Regions from separate parts of the Kitasatospora sp. Ki12 genome, predicted to be linked through region 1. Evidence: predicted binding sites of a transcription regulator. Region 1 holds the regulator's gene; each other region holds the start of a gene.

Region 1 (7,559 bases):
GCGGCCGGTGGCGAAGGCGTTCGGCATGTCGTTGTCGGCGACCGCCACGCGGGGCTTGGGCATGTCGGCCAGCGCGCAGAGCCGGTCGATCGTGCCGTGCAGCTGGGGGAACTCCTCCGGGGTCACCTGGTGGGCGCCCATCGCCCGTTCGGTGATCTTGTCGCTGAACCAGAACTGGGCCACGAACAGCCCGCCGGAGATCAGGACGATGAGCGGCCAGGCGCCGCGCAGCAGCGCGATCAGCAGGCCGGTGAAACCGACGTACAGCAGCCCGATCACGAACATCGTCGCGACCATGCGGCCGGTCAGGCCGCGATCGGGTGCGAAACGGTTGTGCTGGCCCGAGCTCGACATCGCTTGCTCCTCCGTTCGCCGTCGCTTTCGATGCTGCCACCCGGACGGCCCCGGGGCACCACCCCCGCGCCGGGAAGCGTGAACGGTCACCGCCCCGCGGGCCGTACCCGGAACTGCGGGCAGGATCACGCCGGTCGGGCCGTTCCTGCCGTAGGACCCGGGCCTTACACTGGCAGATACGGTTTTGGCACTCGCGTGTTCAGAGTGCCAAGGGCGGGGTCTCCCGGAGCGGCCCGCAGCAGTAACCCAGTGACACACAGGGACACAGACGGACAACGTGCGAAGACGGAGGTGCGTGCCCCATGGCCGGTGAGGTCCGCCAGCTGGACGACCGCAAGCTCGCCGTGCTCCGCGCGATCGTGCAGGACTACGTGGGCACCGAGGAGCCGGTCGGTTCCAAGGCGCTCGTGGAGCGGCACAACCTCGGGGTCTCGCCGGCGACCGTCCGCAACGACATGGCGGCGCTGGAGGAGGAGGGCTACATCCACCAGCCGCACACCAGCGCCGGCCGGATCCCGACCGACAAGGGGTACCGCCTCTTCGTCGACAAGCTCGCCGAGATCAAGCCGATGAGCGCCCCGGAGCGCCGGGCCATCCGGCACTTCCTGGACGGCGCGGTCGACCTGGACGACGTGGTCGCGCGCACCGTGCGGCTGCTCGCCCAGCTGACCCGGCAGGTCGCGGTGGTGCAGTACCCGTCCCTGACGCGCTCCACGGTGCGGCACATCGAGCTGGTGGCGCTGGCCCCGGCGAAGGTGATGCTGGTGCTGATCACCAACACCGGCCGGGTCGAGCAGCGGATGGTCGACTGCCCGGGCCCGGTCGGCGAGACGGTCCTGGCGGACCTGCGGACCGCGCTCAACACCAGGGCGGCCGGCCGCCGCCTCCCGGAGGTCCCGGGGCTCCTGGAGGAGCTCCCGGCGGCGTTCGACCAGGCCGACCGGCCGACCGTCAGCACGGTCCTGGCGACGCTGTTCGAGACCCTCGCGGAACAGAACGAGGAGCGGATCATGCTGGCCGGCACGGCCAACCTGACCCGCCTCGGCCACGACTTCCCGCTCACCATCCAGCCGGTGCTGGAGGCCCTGGAGGAGCAGGTCATCCTGCTCCGCCTCCTGGGTGAGACCAACGACGCGGGGATGACGGTCCGGATCGGGCGTGAGAACGCCTACGAAGGGCTGATTTCCACTTCGGTGGTGTCCGTCGGTTACGGTTCGGGCGACGAGAGCGTGGCCAAACTGGGTGTGATCGGTCCGACCCGGATGGACTACCCGGGCACAATGGGGGCGGTGCGGGCGGTGGCGCGGTACGTGGGTCAGATCCTGGCCGAGTCGTAGCAAACAGCCGTCGGGCAAACTGACGGCGTCCAGTCGCAGCACTACTACAGGCGGAACAAGCGGAGCATTTGGTGGCCACGGACTACTACGCGGTACTCGGCGTCCGACGGGATGCGGGGCAGGACGAGATCAAGAAGGCGTTCCGGCGCCTGGCACGCGAACTGCACCCGGACGTCAACCCGGACCCGAAGACGCAGGAGCGGTTCAAGGAGATCAACGCCGCCTACGAGGTGCTCTCCGATCCGCAGAAGCGCCAGGTCTACGACCTCGGCGGGGACCCGCTGTCCCCGAGCGGCGGCGGTGCGGGCGGCTTCGGCGCGGGCGCCGCGGGCTTCGGCTTCTCCGACATCATGGACGCCTTCTTCGGCGCCGCGGCCGGCCAGCGGGGCCCGCGCTCGCGCACCCGCCGCGGCCAGGACGCCATGATCCGGCTGGAGATCACCCTGGAGGAGGCCGCGTTCGGCACCACCAAGGAGCTCCAGGTCGACACCGCCGTCACCTGCACCACGTGCAGCGGCGAGGGCGCGGCCCCCGGCACCTCCGCGCAGACCTGCGACATGTGTCGCGGCAAGGGCGAGGTCTCCCAGGTCACCCGGTCCTTCCTGGGCCAGGTCATGACCTCCCGCCCCTGCCCGCAGTGCCAGGGCTTCGGCACCGTCGTGCCGACCCCGTGCCCGGAGTGCGCCGGCGACGGCCGGGTCCGCGCCCGTCGCACCCTGACGGTCAAGATCCCGGCCGGTGTCGACAACGGCACCCGGATCCAGCTGGCCGGCGAGGGCGAGGTCGGCCCCGGCGGCGGCCCGGCCGGCGACCTGTACGTCGAGATCGCCGAGACCACCCACACCATCTTCCAGCGGCGCGGGGACGACCTGCACTGCACCGTCACCATCCCGATGACGGCGGCCTCGCTCGGCACCCGGGTGCCGCTGCAGACCCTGGACGGCCTGGAGGAGGTCGACATCCGGCCCGGCACCCAGTCCGGCCAGTCGATCCCGCTGCACGGCCGGGGCATCACCCACCTGCGCGGGGGCGGCCGGGGCGACCTGATAGTGCACGTCGAGGTGAAGACGCCCACCAAGCTCGACTCCGAGCAGGAGGAGCTGCTGCGCCGCCTCGCGGTGCTGCGCGGCGAGGAGCAGCCGTCCGGCCAGTTCGCGCCGGGCCAGCAGGGCCTGTTCTCCCGCCTGAAGGACGCCTTCAACGGCCGGTAGCCGGCCGCGGAGGGGTGCCGGGGGCCGACCCCCGGCACCCCTCTCGCGTTTCTCCCCCGCGGCCCCGGCGGCCGCCGGGCCCACTCCGGAAAGGTTCCCCCGCATGACCGCGCCCGTCTTCGTCGTCGACACCGAGCGGATCGCCGCCGCCGAGCCCGGCACCGTGGTGCGCCTGGACGGCCCGGAGGGGCGGCACGCCGCCGCCGTGAAGCGGCTGGAGGCCGGCGAGGCGGTGACCCTGGCCGACGGGCTGGGGCTCGGCGTGGACGGGACCGTCGCCGGGGTGCACGGCAAGGACGCGATCGACGTGGCCGTCACCGCGGTGCGGCGCGAGCCGCTGCCCGCGCCGCGGATCGTCGTCGTCCAGGCGCTGCCCAAGGGCGACCGCGGCGAGCTGGCCGTGGAGACCATGACCGAGGTCGGCGTGGACGTGGTGATCCCGTGGTCGGCCTCCCGCTGCATCACCCAGTGGAAGGGCGAGCGGGGCGCCAAGGCGCTCGCCAAGTGGCGGGCCACCGCCCGGGAGGCGGGCAAGCAGTCCCGCCGGCTGCGCTTCCCCGAGGTGCGCGACCCGATGACCACCAAGCAGCTGGCGCCGGTCCTGGCCCAGGCCGCGTTCGCCGCCGTGCTGCACGAGGAGGGCTCCGAGCCGCTGGCGCACGCCGCGCTGCCCGCCGACGGGGACCTGGTGCTGGTGGTCGGCCCGGAGGGCGGGGTCTCCCCGGAGGAGCTGGCCGCCTTCGCACAGGCCGGCGCCGCGCCGTACCGGCTGGGCCCCTCGGTGCTGCGCACCTCCACGGCCGGGGTGGCCGCCGGGGCGCTGCTGCTGGGGCGCACCGGCCGCTGGGCGTAGCGCGGAGGAGGGAGGCCGTGGGGGGTGCGCCTACTACGGCCGCGCGCCGGGGTCCAGCCGGGCTCGTCCGAGGGGCCCGACTCTGCCGAAAAGCCCGGCGGCTCCTCCGCGTACGTGCTTACGCTGGCCGCGTGACGGACTCCCTGAGCACCTCCGCGGGCGCCTACCTGCGCCACCCCCACCTGCACGGCGACCTGGTCGCCTTCGTCGCCGAGAACGACCTCTGGCTCGCCCCGCTGGACGGCGGCCGGGCGTGGCGGCTGACGGCCGACCACCGGCCGGTCCACGACCCCCGGTTCTCCCCGGACGGGCGGCACATCGCCTTCACCTCCACCCGGGACGGCGCGCCCGAGGTGCACGTGGTGCCGGTGGACGGCGGTCCGTCCCGCCGGCTCACCCACTGGGGCAGCGGCCAGACCCGGGTGCAGGGCTGGACGGCCGACGGCCGCCCGATCGCCACCACCACCGCCGGCCAGGCCACCCTGCGCCGCACCTGGGCGCACGCCCTGCCGCTGGACGGCGGCGAGCCGGTGCGGCTGCCGTACGGGCCGGTCGGCGGGATCGCCTTCGAGCCGGGCGGGGACCGGGTGCTGCTGGCCAGCGCCGCGATCCGCGAACCGGCCTGGTGGAAGCGGTACCGGGGCGGCCGGGCCGGGAAGCTGTGGCTGGGCCGGGAGGAGTTCGCCCGGATCCACCAGGAGCTGGACGGCCAGCTGTCCTCGCCGCTGTGGGTGGCGGGCCCGGACGGCGCCCCGGGCGGGCGGATCGGCTTCCTGTCCGACCACGAGGGCGTCGGCGAGCTGTGGTCCAGCCTCCCGGACGGCTCCGACCTGCGCCGCCACACCACCGGCCGGGACGGCTTCTACGCCCGCAACGCCGCCACCGACGGCACCCGGGTGGTGTTCCACCGGGCCGGTGACCTCTGGCTGCTGGACGACCTGGCCGGCGCCGAGCCGCGCCCGCTGGACGTCCGGCTGGCCGGCCCGCGCAGCGGCCGCCGCCCCCGCCCGGTGCACGCCGCGCACTGGCTGGAGACGGTCGCCCCCGACCGCACCGGCCGGGCCAGCGCCGTCGTGGTGCGCGGCAGTGTCCACTGGCTGACCCACCGCGAGGGCCCGGCCCGGGTGCTGGACGAGACCCCGGGCGTGCGCGGGCGCCTGGCCCGGGTGGTGCCGGGCGAGGACGGCGCCCAGGGCGTGCTCTGGGTGTCCGACGCGGAGGGCGAGGACGCCCTGGAGTTCGCGCCCGCCGTGCACGGCGCCGAGCGCCGCCGGCTGGCCGCCGGGCAGCTCGGCCGGGTCAACGTGCTCACCGTCTCCCCGGACGGCAAGCAGGCCGCGCTCGGCGTGCACGACGGCCGGGTGCTGCTGGTGTCGCTCTCCGACGGCACCGTGCACGAGCTGGACCGCAGCACCGACGGCGAGGTCAGCGGGCTGGTGTTCAGCCCGGACTCGGCCTGGCTGGCCTGGTCGCGGCCGGTGCCGGGGCTGGGCCCGTACTCGCTGCGCCAGATCGTGCTGGCCAACCTGGCCACCCGCACCGTGAGCGAGGCCACTCAGCAGCGCTTCATCGACACCTCGCCGGCCTTCACCGCGGACGGCCGCTACCTGGCGTTCCTGTCGGTGCGCAACTTCGACCCGGTCTACGACTCGCACGTCTTCGACCTGTCCTTCCCCAACGGCTGCCGCCCGTACCTGATCACGCTGGCCGCCGACACCCCGTCCCCGTTCGGGCCGCACCGCGCCGGGCGCCCGCTCGGCGGGGAGGAGGACGAGCCGCGGGCCAAGAAGGCGGACGGCGAGGAGGGCGGCACCGACGGCGCGCCGGTGACCAGGGTGGACCTGGACGGCATCGCCGACCGGATCGTCCCGTTCCCGGTCGAGGGCGGGCTGTTCGGCACCCTGCGGGCCGCCAAGGACGGCCTGCTCTGGACCAGGGCCCCGCTGCTCGGCGAACTCGGCGACGAGGCGGCCTCGTTGGAGGACGAGCGGCCCCGGCCGGTGCTGGAGCGCTTCGACCTGAAGAAGCGCCGGGTCGAGCAACTGGTGCACGACGTCGACGGTTTCGCGGTCAGCGGGGACGGCGGCCGGGTCGCCGTGCTGGACGGGGGCGAGCTGCGGATCGTCCCGGCCGACCACAAGGCGGGCGGCGAGGACGACGAGACCGCCGTCGACCTCGACCGGCTGCGGGTCACCGTCGACCCGGCCGCCGAGTGGCGGCAGATGTACGCCGAGAACGGCCGGCTGATGCGCGACAACTACTGGCGCCCCGACCTGGCCGGCGTCGACTGGGCCGGGGTCCTGGAGCGCTACCGGCCGCTGGTGGAGCGGGTCGGCTCGCACGACGACCTGATCGACCTGCTGTGGGAGGTGCACGGCGAACTCGGCACCTCGCACGCCTACGTCGTCCCGTACGGCCCGCACACCGAGCCCGCCCGGCGCCAGGGCCTGCTCGGCGCGGACCTCGTCAAGGACGGCGGGCAGTGGCGGATCGCCCGGATCCTGCCCGGCGAGTCCTCCGACCCGCGGGCCCGCTCGCCGCTGGCCGCGCCCGGCGCCGCGATCCGCCCGGGCGACGCCGTCCTCGCGGTCAACGGCCGCCCGGTGGACCCGGTCACCGGCCCGGCGCCGCTGCTGGCCGGCACCGCCGGGCAGCCGGTCGAGCTGACCGTGACCGGCAAGGACGGCACCGACCGGCGCCACCCGGTGGTCGTCCCGCTCGCCGACGACGAGGCGCTGCGCTACCACGACTGGGTGGCGGGGCGGCGGGCCGCGGTCCGCGAACTGTCCGACGGGCGCCTCGGCTACCTGCACGTCCCCGACATGCAGACCACCGGCTGGGCCCAGATCCACCGCGACCTGCGCTCCGAGATGGCCAAGGAGGGCGTGATCGTCGACATCCGGGAGAACCGCGGCGGCCACACCTCGCAACTGGTGATCGAGAAGCTCGCCCGCCGGATCGTCGGCTGGAACGTCAGCCGGGACACCGACAGCGCGGTGCCCTACCCCGCCGACGCCCCGCGCGGGCCGGTCGTCGCGCTCGCCGACCAGGACTCCGGCTCGGACGGCGACATCGTCAACGGCGCCATCCAGGCGCTGGGGATCGGCCCGGTGGTCGGCACCCGCACCTGGGGCGGGGTGATCGGCATCGACAGCCGCTACCGGCTGGTCGACGGCACCCTGGTCACCCAGCCCAAGTACGCCTTCTGGCTGGAGAACTACGGCTGGGGGGTGGAGAACCACGGCGTCGACCCGGACGTCGAGGTGCCGATCGCCCCGCACCACTGGGCGGCCGGCGAGGACCCGCAACTGGCCGAAGGCGTCCGGATCGCCCTCGCCGCCCTCGCCGACAGCCCGGCCCGCACGGCCCCGCCGATGCCCTGGCGGCCGTAGGGGGAGTGTCCCGCCCCTTCGGCCCGGAGGCGAGCGGGCGAGTGGCAGCACGGGAAGTCGGACGGGCCGACTTCCCGTGTCGGGGGGCCTGGGTAGGATGCGGGGCTGTTTCTTGATCCACAGCTCACGGGGGAACCACCATGGCGCAGGGCTACCCGCCACCGCAGTACGGCCAGAACCCTTACGCACCACAGCAACCGCAGGCCTACCCGCCCCACCAGCAGCAACCGCAGCCGTACCCGCCGCAGGGGTACGGCCAGCCGCAGGGGTACGCGCAGCAGCCGCCGCCGCAGCAGTACGGCCAGCCGCAGGCGTACCCGAACCCCTACCCGCAGCAGCCGCACCCGCAGCAGCCGTACCAGCCGCAGCCGCAGCGTGCCGCCGCGCTGCCGCCGTGCCCCAAGGAGGCGGC
Region 2 (7,559 bases), 2.1 Mb from region 1:
ACCGCGGCGGGCTGCGGCTGGGCCGGGGCGGCGGCAGCTACGACCGGGTGCTGGCCCGGCTGGACCGGGCGGGCGTGCGGCCGGTGCTGGCGGTGCTGCTGTACGAGCACGAGCTGCTGGAGGGGGTGCCGGCCGAGCCGCACGACCTGCCGGTGGACCTGGCGGTCACGCCCTCAGGGGTGCGGACGCTGGGCTGACCCGGGAACGGCGGCGGCCCCGCCCCCCTCGCGCAGGGGAACGGGGCCGCCGGGGGCCGTTCGGGCCTCAGCCCCGGTGGGCGTCAGCCGGTGGGCGTCAGCCGGTGGTGAGCACCAGCTTGTGCTTGGTGGCCTTCTCGACCGCGTCCGGGCCGAAGGCCCAGGTGAGCAGCTTGCCCTTGAGCCAGAGGTCGGTCTGGTCGTTGTAGTTGTCGTGGAAGGCGTGGCCGGAGGCGCCGCCGACGTTGACCCAGCGCGAGGAGTCGAGGTCGTTGAGGTCGACCACCATGCGCATCGACGGGATCCAGTCCACCTGGTAGCCGGCCGCCGCGTTCCAGCCGGCCGCGTCGACCGCCGCCGAGCCGCCGGAGAGCCGGTACGGGCCGCGGTTGAGCAGCTTGTGGAGCACGGGCGAGGCGATCGAGGAGTCGTCGGTGCCGAGCGTCTGCTCCTTCAGCTCCAGCTTGTGCAGGCGGCCCCAGCTCCAGGTGGAGATGTCCTTGCTGAGCAGCGAGGTCAGCTCCTGGCGGGCGTTCTTCATCGCTTCCTTGAGCAGGTTGTCCAGGCCCTTCTGGACGTTGTGCTGGGAGTCGATGTAGGTCCACCACGAGCTGTCGGGCTTCTCCAGCTGCTGACGCACGACCTCGGTCCAGCGGTCACCGCCGTCCGGCTGGGCCTTGCCCGGGTCGCGGGTGCCGCACTCGGTGACGATCTTGGTGGTGCTGTCCGGCTTGGTCGGGTCGTCCTGCTGGCGGACCAGCAGGCAGTTGTCCTTGGCGCGGACGTCGGCCGGGAACTTCTGGCCGAAGGCGAGGGTGAGCAGCTGGCGCCAGACGCCGTTGTAGTAGGCCGCGGCGGCCGAGTCGGCGTCCTGGTGGTAGTTCCAGTCCTTCAGCAGGTCCTGGGCCTCGCGCACGTACGGGTCGTCGATCTGCTGCTTGAGCAGCAGCGGCACCAGCGTCTTGGCCATCACGTTGGTGTTGTCCAGCTGCAGGGTCTGCATGTCGTCCGGCGAGATCTTGCCGTTGTTCTTGAGCAGGCCGTCGAGCTGGTCGGTGATCTCCTTGGCGCGGGTGCCGTACTCCCAGTCCTTGGTCAGGCTGTACTTGTAGCTCTGGTCGACCACGGCCTGGTTGGCGGTGACGATGTAGCCGGAGGAGGGGTTGAGGCTCCACGGCAGCGCGCCGAAGGGGATCGGGTCCTTCCACTGGTACGCCGAGTCCCAGCCCAGCGCGGGGTAGGTGCCGTCGCCCTTGCCGCGGACCGGGATGGTGCCCGGGGCCTGGTAGCCGATGTTCTTGGCGTCGGCGTAGATCAGGTTCTGGGCGGGGACGGCGAAGTCCTTCGCGGCGGCGCGGAACTCGTCCCAGTTCTTGGCCTTGTCCAGCGCGAAGACGGCGTCCATCGTCTTGCCGGGGCTGAGCGCCGTCCACTGCAGGGCGACGCCGTAGCCGCTGGTGCCGCGGTCGGGGGCGGAGGTGCCGTTGGGGGCGTACTTGCCGACGTTCTGCTGCTCGGTCCGCTGGTCGGAGATGAGCGGGGCGCCGGTCTGGGTGGTGCGGACGGTGATGGTGCGGTCGTCCCCGCCGGCGACCTTGATGGTCTCCTTGCGGAGGTCGAACCTCACGTCCTTGCCGTCGACCTGGTAGGTCTCCGGGCCGGTGACCTTCTCCAGGACGAGGTCGGTCACGTCGGCGCCGAGGTTGGTGAAGCCCCAGGCGATGTCCTTGTTGTGGCCGATCACCACGCCGGGCATGCCCGCGAAGGTGAAGCCGGAGACGTCGAACTGGCAGGCCGGGGAGGCGGTCCGGCAGTGCAGGCCCATCTGGTACCAGACCGAGGGCAGGCCGGGGCCGAGGTGCGGGTCGTTGGCCAGCAGCGGCTTGCCGGTGGTGGTGTGGGACCCGGCGACCACCCAGGAGTTGGAACCGATGCCCTGGCCGGGGCGGCCGAGCAGCTGCGGCATCCCGTCGATCCGGTCGGTGAGGCCCTGCAGCAGCGCCTTGGTGGTGGCCGCGCCCTGGGTGGTGGCGGTGCCGTTGCCCGGCTGCGGGGAGCCGTCGGCGGGACGGTAGGTGTCGCCGTTCACGGTGCCGGTCTTCACGATCGTGCCGTTGCGGGCGTACGGGTAGTCCGGGTACAGCTCGGCGATCTTGTCCGGGGTGAAGTCCTGAGCCAGCAGCGAGCGGTCGATCTCCTCCTGGAGGTTCCCGGAGAGGTTCCAGGCCATCGCCTTGAGCCAGGCCACCGAGTCGACCGGGGTCCACTGCTCGGGCTTGTAGCCGCTGTTGACGACGCCGAGCAGGGCGTACTCCAGCGAGGCCTGGGCGCCGCCGGGGTGCTCGGCGAGCCAGGCGTTCACGCCGTCCGCGTAGGACTGGAGGTACTTCTTGGTCTCCGGCGACAGCTTGGTGTCGTACTCCTTCTGCGCCACCTGCCGCCAGCCCATGGTGCGGATGAAGGTGTCGGTGTCGACCTGGCCGTCGCCGAACATCTCGGAGAGCCGGCCGGCGGTGATGTGCCGCCGGACGTCCATCTCCCAGAAACGGTCCTGCGCCTGGACGTAGCCCTGGGCGCGGAACAGGTCCTCGGAGGTGTCGGCGTACAGCTGCGGGATGCCGTTGGCGTCCCGCTTCACGTCGACCGGCGCGCTCAGGCCCGCGACCTTGACGCTGCCGTCCACTTCCGGGAAGGAGGCGCGGACCGCGGAGACCCCGCGGTAGCCGCCGTAGCCGACGCCGGCCACCATCAGCACGACCAGCACGATCACGAACAGACGGGCGCGCCGGAACTTCTTCGAGCGGGGCATCTGGGTCCTTGCGGTCCTGACTTCGGGGCGGGCGGGGCGTGTCCAGGGCCTGCGGCCGTGGCAGGGCACCACATTAGGCCGAGTCGGCCGGGCACTGTGAACGGGGGACCAAGCTAAAGATATGGCAAAATGTTAGACTGAGTAACGATCCGTAAGAGGAGCATTGACGCCTTCTTAACGGGCCACCCCCTTTGCACCGCCAGACACCCCGCCCGCCCATGCCTGCCCGAGGTGCCCCTGCGTGAACGTCGCCCATCTGAACCAGCTGCTCCTCGAAGCGTCCGTGATCCTGCTCTTCGCGGTGGTCGCCGTCCGGATCTCCACCCGGTCAGGGCTGCCCAGCCTGCTGATCTACCTGGGGATCGGCGTGGCGCTGGGCCAGAACGGGATCGGCCTCACGTTCAACAACGCCGAACTCACCCAGGTGATCGGCTACGCGGCGCTCGTGGTGATCCTGGCCGAGGGCGGCCTCAAGACCAGCTGGCGCGAGATCAAGCCGGTGATGCCGGCCGCCACCGTGCTCGCCACCCTCGGCGTCGGCATCAGCGTGTTCGCCACCGCGGCCGGCGCGCACTGGCTGGTCGGCCTGGACTGGCGCACCAGCCTGCTGCTCGGCGCCATCGTCTCCTCGACGGACGCGGCCGCCGTCTTCTCCGTCCTGCGGATGGTCCCGCTGCCGCACCGGCTCACCGGCCTGCTGGAGGCCGAGTCCGGCTTCAACGACGCGCCCGTGGTCATCCTGGTCGTCGCCTTCGCCACCACCGGGGAGCTGGACCCCTGGTACGTCCTGATCGGCACGATCCTCGCCGAGCTGGCGATCGGCGCCGCGATCGGCTTCGCCGTCGGCAAGCTCGGCGCCTTCGGGCTCAAGCACGTCGCGCTGCCCTCCTCGGGCCTCTACCCGATCGCCGTGATGGCGCTCACCGTGCTCGCCTACGCGGGCGGCGCGCTGCTGCACGGCTCCGGCTTCCTCGCCGTCTACATCTGCGCGGTGATCCTCGGGAACTCCAAGCTGCCGCACGGACCGGCCGTCCGCGGCTTCGCCGACGGGCTCGCCTGGATCGGGCAGATCGGCATGTTCGTGCTGCTCGGCCTGCTCTGCACGCCCGCGACCATGGGCTCCGCGGTGGTGCCCGCGCTGGTCATAGGCGCGGTGCTGGTCTTCCTGGCCCGGCCGCTCTCGGTGGTCGCCTCGCTGACCCCGTTCAAGGTGCCGGCCCGTGAACAGGCGCTGCTGAGCTGGGCCGGGCTGCGCGGGGCGGTGCCCATCGTGCTGGCCACCATCCCGGTGGTGTCCGGGGCGCACCGGGCCGAGGACGTGTTCAACATCGTCTTCATCCTCGTCGTCGTCTTCACCCTGCTCCAGGGGCCGACCCTGCCCTGGGTGGCCAAGCGGCTGCGGATCGGCGAGGGCTCGATGGGCCAGGACCTCGGCATCGAGTCCGCCCCGCTGGAGAAGCTGCACGGGCACCTGCTGTCGGTCGCGCTCTCCCCCGCCTCCCGGATGTCCGGCGTGGAGATCGGCGAGCTGCGGCTGCCCAAGGGCGCGGCGGTCACCCTGATCGTGCGCGAGGGGAACTCCTTCGTGCCGGACAAGGCGACGGTGCTGCGCGGCGGGGACGAGCTGCTGGTGGTCACCACGGACGAGGTCGGCGAGGCCGCGGAGCGGCGGCTGCGGGCCGTGGACAAGGGCGGCAAGCTCGCCGGGTGGCTCAACGGGCGGTGACGGGCGGCCCGGCCGAGCGGGGTGGGCCGGCCCGGCCGAGCGGTGCCGGGCGGGTCCCGTGGGGCCCGTGGGACTGGGGTGGACTGGCGGAATCTACGCGCGTAACTGTATGCTGGTTCGACCACGCCGTATAACCACCGCTAGACCACCCCAGCATCTGCCTGACGCAGAGTTGGCGCGACCGCTCGGCGGCCGCGGTCCGACCCCGGTAACCACCGGGCCGACCCGGTATCTACCCCGGTCGACGCGCGAGAGGACGACTCTCGGCGCCGTCGGGGCTCCACCATGCCCTGCCGCGCTACCAGGCAGCAGGAAGGACCGACCGTGACGGCCCGCCGAACGGTCGAGAACGCCGCGCACACCAGCGCGGACACCACCGCAGCCCAGCCCCCCGCCCGCGTCGGGTACGGCGAGCTGCTGCGCACCCCCGGAGCCTGGACCTTCCTGGCACCCGCCCTCGTCGCACGACTGCCGTACGCGATGCTCAGCATGGGCATCCTGCTGCTCGTCACCCAGACCCACGGCTCGTACGGCACCGCCGGCACCGTCACCGCCGTCGCCGCCGTCGCCCAGGCCCTGATCGGGCCGCAGACCGGGCGACTGGCCGACCGGTACGGGCAGGCCTCGGTGCTCGTCCCGACCGTGCTGGTGCACGCCGTCTCGGTCGGCGCGCTGATCGCGCTGGCGCTCGGGCACGCGCCGGCCTGGAGCCTGTTCCTGGCCGCCGTCCCGGCCGGCGCGAGCGTGCCGCAGATCGGCGCGATGGTCCGGGCCCGCTGGGTGGCCCGGTTCACCGCCGACGGCCCGTCCGACGCCTCGGCGGCCCGGGTCAGCACCGCCTTCGCCTTCGAGTCCGTGACGGACGAGTTCACCTTCGTGATCGGCCCGATCCTGGCCTCCGGCATCGCGGCCCTCGCCAGCCCGGCGACCGCCCTGGCCGCCGAGGCCGCGCTGACCCTCGTCGGCGGCCTGGCCTTCGCCGCCCAGCGGCGCACCGCCCCCGCCCGGATCGTGCCGCAGCCCGGCACCAAGCGCGCCTCGGCGCTCGCCTCCCCCGGCGTCCGGCTGCTGGCCGGGACCTTCCTCGGGGTCGGCGCGGTGTTCGGCGGCATGCAGGTCTCGGTGAACGCCTTCGCCGACTCGGTCGGGCAGCACAGCGCGGGCGGCACCGTGTACGGGATCTTCGCGGGCGGCTCGATGCTGGCCGGCGTGCTGTACGGCGTGATCGCCTGGCGGCGGCCCGTCCAGCAGCGGATGCTGATGAGCTACGCGCTGCTCGTGCTGGGCTGCTCCACGCTGTGGGCGATGCCGAACCTGGTCGCGCTGACCGTCGCCGGGCTGGTCTGCGGCCTGGCCATCGCGCCGACCCTGATCAGCGGCTACACCCTGGTCGAGACGCTGGTCGCGGACGGCGCCAAGACGGAGGCCTTCACCTGGCTGACCGGCGCCATCGGCCTCGGCCTCGCGGTCGGCTCGATGGCGGCGGGGAAGCTGATCGACGGCCACGGCCCGTCGACCGGGTTCCTGGTGCCGGTGATCGGCGCCGGACTGGGCCTGGTCGCGCTGTACTCGATGCGGCACCTGCTGGTGGCGCCCGGGGCGGGATCGACCCGGATCGTCGCGGGCTCGGCGGTGGGCGCCGGGACCGGCGCGGCGGCGGGCTCCGGCGAGCGTGGGGGCGCCCAGCAGCTGGTGGGGGCGGCCAAGGGCTGAGCGGGGCACGGGCGGGGGCCGCGTGCGGGCGGTGGTCGAGCGGCCGGGCCCGGTCGCATGTCACACCGGAGTCGCTGGACTGATCCAGCGGAATACCGCATCATTGACCATCGTTAGCACTCATCAGGCGAGAGTGCCAGGAGGAAGACAAGTGCCCACGTACCAGTACCAGTGCACCGAGTGCGGCAACGGCCTGGAGGCGGTGCAGAAGTTCACCGACGAGGCGCTGACCACGTGCCCCGACTGCCAGGGACGGCTCCGCAAGGTCTTCTCTGCGGTGGGTGTCGTGTTCAAGGGTTCCGGCTTCTACCGGACCGACAGCCGCTCCTCCTCCAGCAGCTCGGTCAGCTCCGGGTCCTCGACGTCCTCGACGTCGTCCACCCCGTCGCCCGCGCCGAGCACGGGCTCCTCGGCCCCGTCCAGCCCGGCTCCGGCCGCGAGCTGACGCCGCTCCCGGGGCGGAGACGACCCGGGCGCCCAGCACGTCCTCGGAAGGCCCGTCGGCCCCGCTTCCACGCGGGGCCGACGGGCCTTTCCGCGTTCCGGCGCCTTCGCGTGCCGGCGTCTCCTCGTCCCGGCGTCCCGCCGTACCGCTTCCGACACCTCGGGCGGGTCGGATCCACCCGTGCGGGTGTACGGAGCCGTCCGCGGGGGCGGGTTGTCCACAGGCTGGGGGAAACGGCTTCCCGGAGCCGTCCGGGGTGCGCATCGTGGGGGTCGTCAGCCGGTCCACCGGGGCCGGCCACCCGAACCCCCGGAGGTGCGTCCATGACGACCGTGAGCTTCTCCGTCCCACTGCCCGCGCCCGCCGTACCGCCCCGGCAGGAGCTGCCCGGCTTCCCGCCGATCCGGCGCGGGTGCGGCGGCTGGCACCGCTGGCGCAGCGCGGCGCGGCGGTCCGGGGTGCCAGCGCTGGTGCTGCTCGCGGTGGCCGCGGCGCTCGCGTTCGGGCCCGCCCGGGCCGGGCTGCCGCCGACCGGCGGGGGTGCGCTGGGCCGGACGGGTTGTCAATTCGGAGCCGCGGAAGATCACCCGTGACCTGGCGACGACTTCGTCGTTCGAGGCGGCATGAAGGGCTTCAAGGAATTCCTGCTGCGCGGAAATGTCGTCGAAC
Region 3 (7,559 bases), 740 kb from region 1:
GCCCGTGCCGAGGGCCTCGCCGGGCAGCCGTTCACGGTGGCCACCGACGCGCGCCGCAAGGAGGTCTACTGGGCCTCCTACGACGCCGAGGGCCGCCGCACCGAGGGCCCCGGCGTGGACCGCCCGGCCGAGCTGACCCCGCACCCGCGGTCCGTCGGCGCCGGCGCGCTGCTCTACCCCGACGCCTTCCCGGGCGCGGACGGCCCCGCGCACGTGTCGGCCGGCGCCCTGGCCGGCTTCGCCGCCGCCGAGCTGGCCGCCGGGCGCGAGCTGCTGCCGAACGTCCCGCTGTACCTGCGCCGCCCGGACGCCCAGGTCCCCGCGGCCTACAAGACTGTTCTAGGGGGCAAGGCGGTGCTCCCGGCGTGAACGACGGCACCACCCTGCGCCCGATGCGCTGGTGGGACATCGCGCCGGTGATGGAGCTGGAGCAGCGGCTCTTCCCCGAGGACGCCTGGTCCAGCGGGATGTTCTGGTCCGAGCTGGCCGAGGCCCACGCCGGCGGCACCCGCCACTACACCGTCGCCACCGCCGCGGACGGCACGATCGTCGGCTACGCCGGGCTGATGGCCGTCGCCGGCGAGGGCGACGTCCAGACCATCGCGGTCGACGGGCGCCACCAGGGCGCCGGCCTCGGCACGGCACTGCTCACCGACCTGATCCGGGAGTCCGCCCGGCGCGGCTGCGCCGAACTGCTGCTGGAGGTGCGGGTGGACAACCCGCGCGCCCAGCGGCTGTACGAGCGCCACGGCTTCGAACCGGTGGGCATCCGGCGCGGCTACTACCAGCCCGCCAACGTCGACGCGCTGGTGATGCGCCTCGACCACCCCAGTACCGACAGCACTGACCCGAAGGACATTGAGGACACCCGCCATGGCTGACGAACCGCTCGTCCTCGGCATCGAGACCTCCTGCGACGAGACCGGCGTCGGCATCGTGCGCGGCACCACGCTGCTGGCCGACGCGGTCGCCTCCAGCGTCAACGACCACGCCCGCTTCGGCGGCGTCGTCCCGGAGATCGCCAGCCGCGCGCACCTGGAGGCGATGGTCCCGACCATCCAGCGCGCCCTGGACACCGCCGGGATCAAGGCCGGCGACCTCGACGGCATCGCGGTCACCGCGGGCCCCGGCCTGGCCGGCGCGCTGCTGGTCGGCGTCAGCGCCGCCAAGGCGTACGCCTGGGCGCTCGACAAGCCGCTGTACGGGGTCAACCACCTCGCCTCGCACATCTGCGTCGACCAGCTGGAGCACGGCCGGCTGCCCTCGCCGACGATGGCCCTGCTGGTCTCCGGCGGGCACTCCTCGCTGCTGCTCAGCGAGGACATCACCACCGACGTCCGCCCGCTCGGCGCCACCATCGACGACGCGGCCGGCGAGGCCTTCGACAAGGTCGCCCGGGTGCTCGGCCTCGGCTTCCCCGGCGGCCCGGTCGTCGACCGCACGGCCCGCGACGGCGACCCCAAGGCGATCGCCTTCCCGCGCGGCCTCTCCGGCCGGAACGACCCCGCGTACGACTTCTCCTTCTCCGGCCTGAAGACCGCCGTCGCCCGCTGGGTGGAGGCCAAGCGCCGGGCCGGCGAGGAGGTGCCGATCGCCGACGTGGCGGCGTCCTTCCAGGAGGCCGTCACCGACGTGCTCACCCGCAAGGCCGTCAAGGCGTGCAAGGACAACGGCGTCGACCACCTGATGATCGGCGGCGGCGTGGCGGCCAACTCGCGGCTGCGCGAGATGGCCCAGCAGCGCTGCGACCGGGCCGGCATCCGGCTCCGGGTGCCCCGGCCGGGCCTGTGCACCGACAACGGCGCGATGGTCGCCGCCCTCGGCGCCGAGATGGTGTGGCGCGACCGCGCCCCCTCCGCCTTCGACCTGTCCGCCGACTCCTCGCTGCCGGTGACCGACGTCCACGTCCCCGCCGCCGGGCACGGCGACGTCCACGGCCAGGCCTACGACGCCCTCGCCGGCGGCAACGGATGACCGTCGCCGCGATGTGGGAGGCCCGGGCGGCGGACGGCCGGGGCGCCGAACTCGCCGCCTGGGTACGGGAGTCCGTGCTGCCCGCGGTGCGCGGCACGGCCGGGCTGGAACGCCTCGAACTGCTCTCCGCCCCGGGCGAGCGGGTGCTGCTGATCACCTGGTGGAGCGGCGAACCGGCGCCCGTCGCCGACCCGCCGGCCGGACTGCTCGGCCGTCCGGTGCACCGGTGGTCGTTCACCAGCCAGCACGTCGAACAGGACCTGGCCGGGAACCGCCGCCCCGGCCGCTACCGTGCATAGCTGAGAGAAAGCTGGACGGGAACCGGGAGCGCGGTGCGGTGAGCAGGTACGGGCTGAGCAGGAACGGGCTGGGCAGGACCAGGGCGTACGCGGCGGGGGCGCTGGCCCTGCTGGCCTTCGCCACCGCGTGCGGCGACAACGGCGGCGGCGCCGCCCCCGCCGCCACCACGGCGGCGCCCGTCGCGCCCAAACCCACCGGAGCCGCCCCCACCAGCGCCGCCGCCACCCCCGGGGCCACCGCCCCGGCGGGCGCCAACGCGGCCGCCTGGGCGAAGTGGAACCTCACCCCGCTCCCACCCGCCCCGGCGGCGCCCGCCGACAAGCCCGTCAAGCTCGAACGGACCGGCCCGGTACCGGTGTTCAGCGAGGTGAAGACCACCGACAAGGTCGTCTTCATCACCATCGACGACGGCGCCGAGAAGGACCCGAAGTTCGTCGAGATGCTGACCGACCTCAAGGTGCCGATCTCGATGTTCCTGACGAAGGACATCGTCAAGAACGACTACGGCTACTTCAAGCCGCTCCAGGCGCTGGGCAACCACATCCACAACCACACCGTGGACCACCCGGTGATGAGCAAGCTGTCGCCGGAGAAGCAGAAGGCCGAGATCTGCGACGACCAGGCCGCGCTCACCCAGCAGTACGGCACCGCCCCGCTGCTGTTCCGCCCGCCGTTCGGCGACGGCGCCAACACGCCGACGCTCAACACCTCGGTGCAGGAGTGCGGCCCGCGCGCGATCGTGCTCTGGCGCGAGTCGATGCAGATCCACGACATGCAGTACCAGGCGGCGGACAAGAAGCTGAAGCCCGGCGACATCATCCTGGCGCACTTCCGCGGCCCCAAGGAGCTCAAGGGCGCCACGATGACCCAGATGTTCGGCGACATGCTGGCCCGGATCCAGGAGCAGGGCTTCTCGGTGGCCCGGCTGGAGGACTACATCCAGGCCCCCGCCTCGTAGCCGCCGCTACGAGGCTAGGAGGCCCGGACCGGCTGCCCCAGCATCATCAGCGGGCCGTGGTCGGTGCGGCTGAGGATCACCGTGACGGAGTTCGGCCCGGAGGGCTTGAGCTGGCGGCGCAGCTCCTCCGGGGTGATCGCCATCCCGCGCTTCTTGATCACCACGGTGCCGACCGCCCGCTCGCGCAGCAGCGCCTTCAGCTTCTTGATGTGGAAGGGCAGCACGTCGGTCAGCTCGAAGGCGTGCGCGTACGGGGTGGCGACCAGCTCGTCCGAGGTCAGGTAGGCGATCTTCGGGTCGATCAGCCGGCCGCCGACCCGTTCGGCCACCTCGGCCACCAGGTGGGCCCGGATCACCGCGCCGTCCGGCTCGTACAGGTAGCGCCCCACCGGGCCGGCCGGCGGGTCGGGCAGGTCGCCGCCGACCAGGCTGGCGCCCTCCGGCAGCAGCGTGGCGCGGTGCGGGCGGGCGGCCTTGGTGCCGAACCAGAGCACCGCCTCCTTGACGTCGCCGTGGTCGGAGACCCACTCGGCCTCGGCGTCCTCCGGGACGGCCTCGTGCGGGATGCCCGGGGCGACCTTCAGCGCCCCGATCGGGGTCCGCCGGCCCGCCTCGACCGCCCAGGACAGCGGCGGGGCGTACGCCTCCGGGTCGAACACCCGGCCGCGCGAGGTCCGCCGGGCCGGGTCGGTGAACACCGCGTCGTAGCCGGCCACGTCCACCTCGGCGACGTCCGCGCAGCGCACCTCGACCAGCTCGGCCAGGCCCAGCGCGGCGGCGTTCGCGGCGGTGGCGGCGCAGGCCGCCGGGTCCTTGTCGACGGCCAGCACCTCGATGCCCGCCCGGGCCAGCGCCAGCACGTCCCCGCCGATACCGCAGCACAGGTCCGCCAGCCGCCGGACGCCCAGCTCGGCGAACCGCCGCGCCCGCCACTCGGCCACGCTGCGCCGGGTGGACTGCTCGACCCCGTTGGGCGTGAAGTACATCAGGTCGGCGTCCGCCCCGAACTTCGCCCGGGCCCGCTGCCGCAGCCGCGCCTGCCCGAAGGCCGCCGACACCAGCTCCGCCGGGTGCTCCCGCCGCAACCGGGTGGCCAGCGCCAGCTCCTCCTCGGGGGTGAACTCGCGCAACTCGGCGAGCAGGGCCTGGCCCTCGGGCGTCAGCAGCGGCTGGAGGTTCTCGGTGTCCACGGGATCATTCTCGCCGGTCGAGGGTCAGTCGACCGGCCACCGGGACGTGCTCACCACAGGACGCCCGAGGAGAACAGCGCGGGCAGGACGAACGGCGCGATCCCGGCGGCGACCGGGACGAACCGGTAGCCGGACCGCCGGCTGCGGACGACCACCACGAGGCTCGCCACCAGGGCGACCACCGGGGCGGCCATGACCGCGACGCCCAGGACGCCCCAGCCCCAGCCGCTCCCGTCGTCGCCGGCGCCGGGACCGTTGGCGAAGCTGCCGATGAGGAAGAACACGGCGACCGGGAGCACGGCGCCCAGCAGGGGCAGCGCCAGCAGCGCGAGGGACGCGTCCTTGAGCCGGGACGGGCCGACGCCGGTGGCGTTCATCGGAGGGCTCCCAGACAGAGCAGGACGGGCAGCGCGAAGGGCGCGACGAGCGCGGAGAGCGGCAGCCACTGGTAGCCGTCCCGGCCGCTGCGGACGGCGACGGCGACGGGCGCGCCCCAGCCGATGACCACGGCGGAGAGCACGGCGCACAGGAAGTCGCCCCCGGTGTCGGAGCCGGCGGCCTCGGCGATCGCGCCGCCGGCCTGGAAGGCGACCAGCGGGAGGGCGCCCAGCAGTGGCAGGAGCAGCAGTGCGAGCGCGGCGTCCTTCGCGTCGGACGGGCCGACGCGCGTCGGGGTGTCGGTCATGGCACGAGTGTGCCGAGCGGGCGGCGAGCCGCACATGAGTACGGGTACTCATCCGTGATCCGGGATCTCCCGGGCGCGCCGTTGGCACTCTGGTTGACTGAGTGCTAACACGGGCCTATGGTCGTCCTTGGCACTCCCCACCGGGGGAGTGCTAACGCGAAGACGCGTGTCTGACCCCCGCGACGGCAGGCTCGCAGGCTCGCCCTACCCGTTAGAAAACCCCGTAATCTCCGAAGGGGAGCTCGGACGTGACCACCAGCAGCAAGGTTGCCATCAAGCCGCTCGAGGACCGCATCGTGGTCCAGCCGCTCGACGCCGAGACCACCACGGCCTCCGGCCTGGTTATCCCGGACACCGCCAAGGAGAAGCCCCAGGAGGGCGTCGTCCTGGCCGTCGGCCCGGGCCGCTTCGAGGACGGCCAGCGTCTGCCGCTCGACGTCGCCGTGGGTGACATCGTCCTGTACTCGAAGTACGGCGGCACCGAGGTGAAGTACCAGGGCGAGGAGTACCTGGTGCTCTCCGCTCGCGACGTTCTCGCGATCATCGAGAAGTAAGTCGTTCCTGACCCGCCCCGGATCCGTGTCCCAAGTGACAGGGGCCCGGGGCGTGGTTGTTGGTTCACGTAGTTCGGCGGCCGGTGGCCCGGTCGCAGCCCCGAGGGAATAGGGAACATGGCGAAGATCCTGCAGTTCGACGAGGACGCCCGCCGCTCGCTGGAGCGCGGTGTCAACAAGCTGGCCGACACCGTCAAGGTGACCATCGGCCCCAAGGGCCGCAACGTCGTCATCGACAAGAAGTTCGGCGCCCCGACCATCACCAACGACGGTGTCACCATCGCCCGTGAGGTCGAGCTGGACGACCCGTACGAGAACCTTGGCGCGCAGCTCGTCAAGGAGGTCGCCACCAAGACCAACGACGTCGCGGGCGACGGCACCACCACCGCCACCGTGCTGGCCCAGGCCCTGGTCAACGAGGGTCTGCGCAACGTCGCCGCCGGTGCCGGCCCGGCCGCCCTGAAGAAGGGCATCGACAAGGCCGTCGCCGCCGTCTCCGAGCACCTGCTGTCCGTGGCCCGCGAGATCGAGGGCAAGGACGACGTCGCCGCCGTCGCGTCCCTCTCCGCGCAGGACACCCAGGTCGGCGAGCTGATCGCCGAGGCGATCGACAAGGTCGGCAAGGACGGTGTCATCACCGTCGAGGAGTCGAACACCTTCGGCGTGGAGCTGGACTTCACCGAGGGCATGCAGTTCGACAAGGGCTACCTGTCGCCGTACTTCGTCACCGACGCGGAGCGGCAGGAGGCGGTCCTGGAGGACCCGTACATCCTGATCAACCAGGGCAAGATCTCCTCCATCCAGGAGCTGCTGCCGCTGCTGGAGAAGATCCTGCAGGGCGGTGCCTCGAAGCCGCTGCTGATCATCGCCGAGGACGTCGACGGCGAGGCGCTGTCGACCCTGGTCGTGAACAAGATCCGCGGCACCTTCAACGCCGTCGCCGTCAAGGCCCCGGGCTTCGGCGACCGCCGCAAGGCGATCCTCGGCGACCTGGCCACCCTGACCGGCGGCACGGTCATCTCCGAGGAGGTCGGCCTCAAGCTCGACCAGGTCGGCCTGGACGTGCTGGGCACCGCCCGCCGCGTGACCATCACCAAGGACGAGACCACCGTCGTCGACGGTGCCGGTGACGCCGAGGCCGTGGCCGGCCGCGTCGCCCAGATCAAGGGCGAGATCGCCGCGACCGACTCCGACTGGGACCGCGAGAAGCTGCAGGAGCGCCTGGCCAAGCTGGCCGGCGGCGTCTGCGTCATCAAGGTCGGCGCCGCCACCGAGGTGGAGCTGAAGGAGCGCAAGCACCGCCTGGAGGACGCCATCTCGGCGACCCGCGCCGCGGTCGAGGAGGGCATCGTCGCCGGCGGTGGCGCCTCCCTGGTCCACGCCGCCAAGGTGCTGGACGGTGGCCTGGGCCTGTCGGGTGACGAGGCGACCGGTGTCGCGGTCGTCCGCAAGGCGCTGCACGAGCCGCTGCGCTGGATCGCCCAGAACGCCGGCCTCGAGGGCTACGTCATCACCCACAAGGTCGCCGAGCTGGAGGCCGGTCACGGCTACAACGCGGCCACCGGCGAGTACGGCGACCTGCTGAAGGCCGGCGTCATCGACCCGGTCAAGGTCACCCGTTCCGCCCTGGAGAACGCCGCCTCGATCGCCTCCCTGCTGCTCACCACCGAGACCCTCGTGGTGGAGAAGAAGGAGGAGGAGGCCGACAGCGGTCACTCCCACGGTGGCCACGGCCACTCCCACTGACGCCTGATCAGTGACCGGAGGCCCGGTCCGCGCCCCGCGAGGGGCAGCGGGCCGGGCCTCCGGCTGTCATTCGCCCGCTCGCCCGTGACGCGGCTCGGGGCGGTTGTTCGTCCGTTGCCGGGTCGTCAGGGGCTTCAACTATCAGTAGAATT

What was found. Region 1 encodes HrcA, which represses chaperone genes, less so after heat shock. Its sites were predicted from a motif close to TTNGCACTCNGNNNNNCNGAGTGCNAA; they were not measured.
Region 2: ACYP53_RS05570 (FmdB family zinc ribbon protein) is a predicted target of HrcA. The motif match lies at 6,559-6,585, and genes of this name have one in related genera.
Region 3: groES (co-chaperone GroES) is a predicted target of HrcA. The motif match lies at 5,189-5,215, and genes of this name have one in related genera.

The regions. Positions count from the first base shown of each region.
Region 1 covers NZ_BAAIHT010000001.1:3,429,032-3,436,590, forward strand. The annotation lists gene htpX (zinc metalloprotease HtpX) at 1-354, opposite strand, end outside; gene hrcA (heat-inducible transcriptional repressor HrcA) at 657-1,691, shown strand; gene dnaJ (molecular chaperone DnaJ) at 1,763-2,902, shown strand; gene ACYP53_RS15085 (16S rRNA (uracil(1498)-N(3))-methyltransferase) at 3,006-3,755, shown strand; gene ACYP53_RS15090 (S41 family peptidase) at 3,887-7,147, shown strand; gene ACYP53_RS15095 (RDD family protein) at 7,288-7,559, shown strand, end outside.
Region 2 covers NZ_BAAIHT010000001.1:1,313,845-1,321,403, forward strand. The annotation lists gene ACYP53_RS05550 (5-formyltetrahydrofolate cyclo-ligase) at 1-197, shown strand, start outside; gene ACYP53_RS05555 (penicillin acylase family protein) at 295-3,006, opposite strand; gene ACYP53_RS05560 (potassium/proton antiporter) at 3,248-4,732, shown strand; gene ACYP53_RS05565 (MFS transporter) at 5,057-6,445, shown strand; gene ACYP53_RS05570 (FmdB family zinc ribbon protein) at 6,597-6,890, shown strand; gene ACYP53_RS05575 (hypothetical protein) at 7,214-7,483, shown strand; gene mscL (large conductance mechanosensitive channel protein MscL) at 7,514-7,559, shown strand, end outside.
Region 3 covers NZ_BAAIHT010000001.1:2,689,123-2,696,681, forward strand. The annotation lists gene tsaB (tRNA (adenosine(37)-N6)-threonylcarbamoyltransferase complex dimerization subunit type 1 TsaB) at 1-369, shown strand, start outside; gene rimI (ribosomal protein S18-alanine N-acetyltransferase) at 393-881, shown strand; gene tsaD (tRNA (adenosine(37)-N6)-threonylcarbamoyltransferase complex transferase subunit TsaD) at 874-1,974, shown strand; gene ACYP53_RS11895 (hypothetical protein) at 1,971-2,273, shown strand; gene ACYP53_RS11900 (polysaccharide deacetylase family protein) at 2,312-3,232, shown strand; gene ACYP53_RS11905 (class I SAM-dependent methyltransferase) at 3,247-4,422, opposite strand; gene ACYP53_RS11910 (hypothetical protein) at 4,473-4,799, opposite strand; gene ACYP53_RS11915 (hypothetical protein) at 4,796-5,107, opposite strand; gene groES (co-chaperone GroES) at 5,356-5,661, shown strand; gene groL (chaperonin GroEL) at 5,779-7,407, shown strand.